DNA from 2 places in the Actinomadura sp. GTD37 genome. Region 1 is predicted to be linked to the other one. Evidence: riboswitches for the same ligand, from Rfam matches in the RefSeq annotation. Region 1 holds a riboswitch; the other holds the start of a gene.
The links. A riboswitch is a leader RNA that binds a small molecule or an ion and turns the genes downstream of it on or off. The one in region 1 is predicted to bind cobalamin.

Region 2: another riboswitch for cobalamin. It lies ahead of ACA511_RS15260 (ABC transporter substrate-binding protein); the one in region 1 lies ahead of metE (5-methyltetrahydropteroyltriglutamate--homocysteine S-methyltransferase).

The regions. Positions count from the first base shown of each region.
Region 1 is NZ_JBGNUS010000001.1:868,668-872,571, reverse strand. Features, by position in the region: gene ACA511_RS04215 (protein kinase) at 1-579, opposite strand, end outside; cobalamin riboswitch at 789-960, shown strand; gene metE (5-methyltetrahydropteroyltriglutamate--homocysteine S-methyltransferase) at 1,075-3,312, shown strand; gene ACA511_RS04205 (ATP-binding protein) at 3,383-3,904, opposite strand, start outside.
Region 2 is NZ_JBGNUS010000002.1:244,443-248,346, reverse strand. Features, by position in the region: gene ACA511_RS15265 (FecCD family ABC transporter permease) at 1-809, opposite strand, end outside; gene ACA511_RS15260 (ABC transporter substrate-binding protein) at 835-1,767, opposite strand; cobalamin riboswitch at 1,835-1,962, opposite strand; gene ACA511_RS15255 (TetR/AcrR family transcriptional regulator) at 2,045-2,725, shown strand; gene ACA511_RS15250 (VOC family protein) at 2,722-3,108, shown strand; gene ACA511_RS15245 (LLM class F420-dependent oxidoreductase) at 3,086-3,904, opposite strand, start outside.

The sequences.
Region 1 (3,904 bases):
CACGTCGCTGGGCGGCCCGACCGCCAGTCCGCCGACCTGTTCGGGCGACATGTACCCGGGAGTCCCGAGCGCGGCGGTGGAGGTATAGGCGTCGTCCAGCGCACGGGCGATGCCGAAGTCGATGACGCGGGGGCCGTCGGCGGCGAGGATGATGTTGCCGGGCTTGAGGTCGCGGTGCACGAGACCCTCGTGGTGGATCGCGGCCAGTCCCTCCGCGAGTCCCGCTCCCAGAGCGCTGAGCGCATGGTCGGGCAGCGGCCCGTGTTCGCGGACGGCCTGTTCAAGCGACGGGCCGGGGATGAACGCCGTGGCCAACCACGGGAAGTGCGTCTCGGTGTCGGCGTTGACCACCTGGGCGGTGTAGAAGCCGCCGACCCGCCGGGCCGCTTCCACCTCCTGGGCGAACCGGCGCCGGAACCCGGCGTCTTCGGCCAGTTCGGGGCGCACCACCTTGACCGCGACCGGCCTCCCGCCTTGGGACCGGCCGAGGAACACCAGTCCCATACCGCCGCCGCCCAGCCTCCCCTCCAGCCGGTAGGGGCCCACCCTGCCCGGATCACCCGGTCGCAGCGGCTCCATCCAGCGACACCTCCCCGATCCTGAAGGACAAGTTGAGATCATCTCAAAACACCTCATCCTCTGTGGAGGCATCTCGACAGACCGTGACGAAGACGATCCGCAGGCGCGCGGCGACGCGTCGCGCACCCCGCCCGCCGACCGCGCCGACCGCGCACGAGCGGTCCCCCGTGATCGTCGCCGCGCGCACGAGTAGACTCGCGGGCGCGGACGGTTCACTCCTTTCGAGTGTCGTAAGAGGGAACCCGGTGCGAGTCCGGGACTGCCCCGCAGCGGTGAGCGGGAACGACCGCCGTCATAGGCACTGGGCCGAACGGCCTGGGAAGCGACGGCCAGTAGGACGCCTCCTCCGGGAGGCGACGCCCGCGAGTCCGAAGACCTGCCTCCGCCCGCGCGCCGGCCGGTGCGCGGTGGTGTGCGGCCTCGCGGGAAGGCCGGCGGCGCAGGCGTGCCGTCGCCGTTCCCGGGGCCGCCCGTGGCACAGCGAGGGAAGCCGCCATGAACACGACGATCCTCGGATACCCCCGAATCGGGGCCGACCGGGAACTGAAGGCCGCCACCGAGGACTACTGGGCGGGACGCGCCGACGCCGGCGCGCTCGCCGAGACCGGCGCCCGGCTGCGCGCCGAGGTCTGGACGGGGCTCCGCGACGCCGGGCTCGACGACGTCCCGTCGAACACGTTCTCCTTCTACGACCAGATGCTCGACACGAGCGTCCTGGTCGACGCCGTTCCGGACCGGTACCGGCGCCTGACCGGGCTCGACCGGTACTTCGCCATGGCCCGCGGCGTCCAGGACGTCCCGCCGCTCGAGATGACCAAGTGGTTCGACACCAACTACCACTACATCGTCCCCGAACTCGGGGTGGACACCCGGTTCCGGCTGGCGGACGGGGCGGCGGCGAAGCCGCTGGCCGAGTACCGGGAGGCGCGGGCGCTCGGCGTCGAGACGCGTCCCGTCCTCGTCGGGCCGCTCACGTATCTGCTGCTCGCCAAGCCGGCGGAGGAGGGGTTCCGGCCGCTCGACCTGCTCGACGGGCTGGTCGACGTGTACGCCGAGGTCCTGGAGCGGCTCGCCGGGTCGGGCGCGCAATGGGTGCAACTGGACGAGCCCGCCCTCGTCGCCGACCGGAGCGAAGCGGAGATCGACGCGCTCGCCCGCGCCTACACCCGCCTCGGGCGGCTCACCAGCAGGCCGCGGCTGATGGTCGCCACGTACTTCGGCACGATCGGCGCGGACGCGCTGCGGGTGCTGGGGCGCTCCCGCGTCGAGGCCGTCGGGCTCGATCTCGTCGCCGGTCCCGGCAACGTGGACGTGCTCGCGTCGGTCGGCGGGATGCCGCGCAAGACGCTCGTCGCGGGCGTGGTGGACGGGCGGAACGTCTGGCGCACCGATCCGGGCAGGGCCCTGGCCGCCTGCGCCTCCGTGCTCGGGCTCGTCGATCGGGTCGTCGTGGGCACGTCCTGCTCGCTGATGCACGTCCCGCTCGACCTGGACGCCGAGACGGCGCTCGACCCCGCCGTCCGCGGACGGCTCGCGTTCGCCCGGCAGAAGGTCGCCGAGGTCGTCGCCCTCGGACGGGCGCTCAGCGAGGACGTCCCGGTCCCGGACGCCGCGCCCCTTCCGGAGGCGGGCGTCGACCGGGCCGTCCGCGAACGGCTCGGGTCGGCGGCGGACACGCGCCGGGGCGACCGCGCCGCCCGGTTCGCCGCGCAGCGGGACGCGCTCGGCCTGCCCGACCTGGCGACGACCACGATCGGCTCGTTCCCGCAGACCCCCGAGATCCGCCGGGCCCGCGCCGACCGCCGCGCCGGGCGCGTCACCGGCGCCGAGTACACGCGCGCCATGAAGGACGAGATCGCCCGCGTCATCGCGCTCCAGGAGGACCTCGGCCTCGACGTCCTCGTGCACGGCGAGCCCGAGCGCAACGACATGGTGCAGTACTTCGCCGAGCAGCTCGACGGGTACGCGGCCACCGACCACGGATGGGTGCAGTCGTACGGGTCGCGGTACGTCCGGCCGCCGATCCTGCACAGCGACGTCGCGCGGCCGCGGCCGATGACCGTCGAGTGGGCCGTGTACGCGCAGTCGCTCACGGACAAGCCGGTCAAGGGGATGCTGACCGGGCCGGTCACGATGCTGGCCTGGTCGTTCGTCCGCGACGACCAGCCGCTCGCCGAGACGGCCCGCCAGGTCGCGCTCGCCCTCCGGGACGAGATCGCCGACCTGGAGGACGCCGGGATCCGCGTCATCCAGGTGGACGAGCCCGCCCTGCGCGAACTGCTCCCGCTGCGGGACGCCGACCGTCCCGGCTACCTCGCCTGGGCGGTCGGCGCGTTCCGGCTGGCCACGTCGGGCGTGCGGGACGCCACACAGATCCACACCCACATGTGCTACTCGGAGTTCGGCGAGATCATCGGCGCGATCGGGGAGCTGGACGCCGACGTCACGAGCGTGGAGGCGGCCCGCTCGCACATGGAGCTGGTCGGCGACCTGCGCGCCGCCGGGTACGGGAACGGCATCGGGCCCGGCGTGTACGACATCCACTCGCCGCGCGTCCCCTCCGCCGAGGAGATGGAGGAGAACCTGCGGCGCGCGCTGCGGGCCGTCGAGCCGGGACGGCTGTGGGTCAACCCCGACTGCGGGTTGAAGACCCGCGCCTATCCGGAGACGGAGGCGGCGCTGCGCAACCTGGTGGCGGCCGCCCGCCGCGTCCGCGCGGACCTGGCCGGCTGATCCCCCGCCGCCGCATGGCCCGCCCCCACCACGGGCCATGCGGCGGCCGCTCGCGTGGCCGGAACCGGCCTCAGTCGTTCATGCACTCCCACAGCCGGACGAGCTGCTCGCAGACCTCCGTGATGTCGGCGATCGGCATCTTGCCCGACTCCCCGGACCGGGAGCTCCAGCGGAACGTCGCCGACTCGCACCACACGGTCAGGTCGTCGTGCCCGGACAGGACGGAGACGCCGAGTTCGTCGATCGGGGTGAGTTCGGCTATGCCGCGCTGGACGAGCAGGCCGTGCAGGTCTTTCGCGGCGTGCGGCTCGTCCATCCGCCAGGTGTGCCGGAGCCGGCGCGCGGTGCGCGGGAGGGGCAGCGCGAACCACGTCGCCTTCCCCCGGACGGCCGGCGACCGCAGCCGGGAGCGGGACGGATGGTGCCCCCACCGCCCCTGCGTCAGCAGTTCGATGATCTCCAGCCCGCGGCCGTGTTCGGGCATCGGCCCGGTCGGCGTCTGCGGGCGCCACGCCCGGAGCGTGTCGAACGCCTTGACGACCAGCTCGTCGCGGCCGCGGCCGTCGGTGCGCTGGTAGACCCACAGCTCCGG
Region 2 (3,904 bases), on a different contig from region 1:
CGGCCGTGCGCCAGCAGGACGACGGTGGACACGACCGCGTACGGGGCGACCAGCGCGAGCTGGCGCCAGTCCGCCGAGCCGACCCCGCCGAGGATCCAGGAGAAGATGCGCTGCAGCTCCTCGGCGTTCATCTGCTGGATGAACGTCTGCACCGCCGCGAGGAACAGCGACACCGCGACGCCCGCGAGCACCAGCGTCGCGGCCTCGTTGCCGCCCGCCGACCGGCCGAGCCCGTACGCCAGGGCGACCCCGCAGACGGCGCCGACGAAGGCGGCGAGCGGGACGCCGTAGCCGGGGTCGCCGGGCACCAGGGCGATCACCAGCGTCGCGCCGACCCCGGCCCCGGACGCCGCGCCGAGCAGGTACGGGTCGGCGAGCGGGTTGCGGAACACGCCCTGGTAGCCGGCCCCGGCCATGGCGAGCATCCCGCCGACCAGCGCCGCCATCAGGGCGCGCGGGACCCGCAGCTCGAACAGGACGCTCTCGTCGATCGGCCCGAACCCGGAGTCGACGTGCACGAACGGGATCTTGTCGGCGAGCGCCTTCAGCACCCCTCCGGCGGGCAGCCCGGCGGCGCCCACCAGCACACCGGCCAGCAGGGTCGCGGCGAGCAGCGCGACCGCCGCCGCGAGCGGCAGCGCCCGCAGCCTGGCCTGGGAACGTCCCGCGCGCCCCTTCGGCGCGGCGGCGTCCTCGGGGGGCGCCTTCTCCTTCCCCGGCGGGTCGGTCTCCCGGACGCGGACGTCCGGGGCCGTCCCGGCGGGGCCGGCCGGAACGGTCCCGGAGCGGGGACGGCGCCTTCCGTTCATGAGCGGGCGTCCCCGGCGGCCGCGGTCACTGCACCTTCTGGACGGCGGCGCCGATCGCCTTGACGAACTCGGGCAGGCGGGGCCCCCAGCGGGAGGCGATGTCGTCGTCCAGTTCGACGACGTTCCCGTTCTTCACCGCGTCCAGGTCGGACCAGCCGGGGCGCTTCGCCAGGGCGGCGGTGTTCTGGCCGCAGCACTTGGTGTCGGCCAGGAACACGAGGTCCGGGTCCTGCTTGAGCAGGTACTCGCGGGACAGCTGCGGGTATCCGCCGGCCGCCTTGTCGGCCTTGTCGGCGACGTTCCGCAGGCCGAACAGCCCGTACACCTGGCCGACGAACGTGGTGGACGTCACCGAGTGCAGCTGGTTGTCGAGCTCGTGGTAGTAGGTGAGGCCCTTGCCCTTGGACGCGGCGCCCGACGACGCGGCGACCGTCTTCTGGATCTCCGCCTTCATGCCGTCGGTGAGCTTCGCGGCCTCGGCGGCGTGGCCGGTGGCCCGGCCGAGGTCGTCGATCTCGTCGTAGGCGTCGTCCAGCCTGGCCGCCGCGGGCTCCAGCAGGACGGGGATCTTCACCTTCTCCAGCGCCTTGACGACGCCGTTCAGGTCGTCGGACACGACGACGAGGTCGGGCCTGTAGGCGATGATCGCCTCGGCGTTCGGCTTGAAGCCGGACAGTTTGGTGCGCGGCGCCTCGGCCGGGTGGTTGGAGTAGTCGCTGACCGCGACCACCTGCGGGCCGGCGCCGATGGCGAACAGCGTCTCGGTGTGGGTGGGGGAGAGCGAGATGATCCGCTTCGGCCGGGCGGGAACGGTGACCGCGCCGTTCCCCGCCTGGACGGTGACGGACCCCGCGCCGTTCGCCCCGTTCTCGGCGTTGCCGCCGTCGCCGCCGCATGCGGCCGTGACCATGGCGATGCCGATCGCCATCACCGCGCCGAAGGTACGTACGGGTCTCACAGGAGCCTCCAGGCTGCCGGGAAGCCACGGCCCGCTCATGACGGATCGCCCTTCCACGAGGTCGAGAATCGTCGGCGCGCGAGGAGGCGACCTGGCTCGGCCACTTCGAGAAGGGGCATCACAGTTGCGGGACAGCGCCGGATTCACACCGGACTTCGCTCCTGGGCGCGCAGCACCGCAACGGTATCAGCCGCGGTATCCCGATCTGTCCGGGTGTTCGGTGTGAGTCCTCACTCCGGCTTGACGGTGTGAGTCCTCACTCCGTACGGTGGCGGGCATGGTGACCGGGAACCGCCGCCGCGCGCCGGGCATGACCCCGCAGCGGCGCCGCGAGATGATCGTGCGGACCGCGCTGCCGCTCGTCGCCGAGCACGGGACGGCCGTGACCACCGGGCAGATCGCCCGCGCCGCCGGCATCGGCGAGGCGACGATCTTCCGCGTGTTCGCCGACAAGGACGAACTGCTCGACGCGTGCGTCGCCGAGGCGCTGCGCAACGACCACGTCGTGGCGGTGATCGCCGAGATCCCGCTCGACCAGCCGCTGGCCGACCGGCTCGCCGAGGCGAGCGCCGCGATCGAGGCCTACCTCGTCCGGATGGGCATGGTCCTCGGCGCGCTGCAGGCCACCGGCCGCCGGCTCGGCCGCGGCATGCCGCGCCCCGGCGGCGGGGGTCCCGGCGGCGGGGACGAGGGGAGCGCGCCGGAGGGCGGCGGGCACGCGGGAGGCGGAGCCGACCGCGACGCCGCCATGAACCGGACCCGCGACGCCATCGCCGAACTGCTCGAGCCCGAACGCGACCGGCTCCGCCTGCCCGCCGAGCAGATCGCGGGCCTGTTCATGGGCCTGGCGTTCACCCGCGCCCGGCCGCCCGCCGGGCCCGCCGCGTCCAGCCCGTCCATGGCGGAGTACCTGGACGTCTTCCTGCACGGAGCCCTCAAGGAAGGACCCCCCGAATGACGATCAGCCTCAACCACATGATCGTGACCGCCGCCGACAACGACGAGGCCGCCCGCTTCTTCGCGAGCGTCATGGGCCTGGAGTGCACCGGCCCGCACCCGCACGCGCGGCACTTCGTCCCGATCCGCGTGACCGAGGGCCTCACCCTCGACTTCCTGACGGTCGCGCACCCGCAGGGCCACCACCTGGCCTTCGACGTGGACGCCGACACGTTCGACGCGGTCGTCGACCGCCTCGACGCACGCGAGATCCCGTACGGCGACGAGCCCGCGCACGCCGACAGCGGGCGGGTGGACGAGGCCCACCCGCTCGGCGGGCGGGGCCTCTACTTCTCCGACTCCAGCGGCAACCTCTACGAGCTCATCGCGCCAGCGCGCCCTTGAGGAACGCCCGGGTGCGCGCCCGGTCGTCGCCGGGCATGTACTCGGCGGCGATGAAGTCGGTGACACCCGCCTCGGCGAGCTCCTCCAGCTTGGCTTGGACCGTGTCCTCGTCGCCGATGACGGCCAGGCCGGCGGGGCCTTCCACGCCCTCCCGGTCCATCATCGCCCGGTAGGACGGCAGGCTCCCGTACATCGCGAACGTCTCGGCCGCCTGCTCCCGCGCGCGCTCTGCGTCACTCGTGACGCACGTGGGCAGGACGCAGACCACGCGTGGTTCGCTGCGTCCGGCCGCCTTGGCCGCCGCCGCGATGGTGGGAGCGATGTGCTCCCGGACGGTCCTGGGGCCGGTCATCCACAGGACGGTGCCGTCCGCCCTCTCGCCCGCCAGTTTCAGCATCTTCGGGCCGAGCGCCGCCAGCAGCAGGGGCACGCGGCCCTCGTTCGGCACGCTCAACCCGATGTCGCCCCGCAGCGTCTCGCCCTTGAAGGACGCGTTCTCCCCGTTCAGCAGCGGGAGCAGGACGGACAGGTACTCGTCCATGTGCCGGACGGGCCGGCCGAAGTCGTACCCGTACATCTCCTCGATGACGATCTTGTGGGAGAGGCCGACGCCGAGCGTCAGCCGTCCCTCAAGGGCCAGCGCGGTCGTCCGCGCCTGCTGCGCCAGGACCGCCGGATGGCGCGGGTACGTCGGCACCACCGCGGTGCCGAGCTCGATCCCCGGGACTCCCCGTCCCGCCACGGCGAGCGCGGTGAGCGCGTCGACCCCGAAGATCTGCGAGAGCCAGGCCGAGGG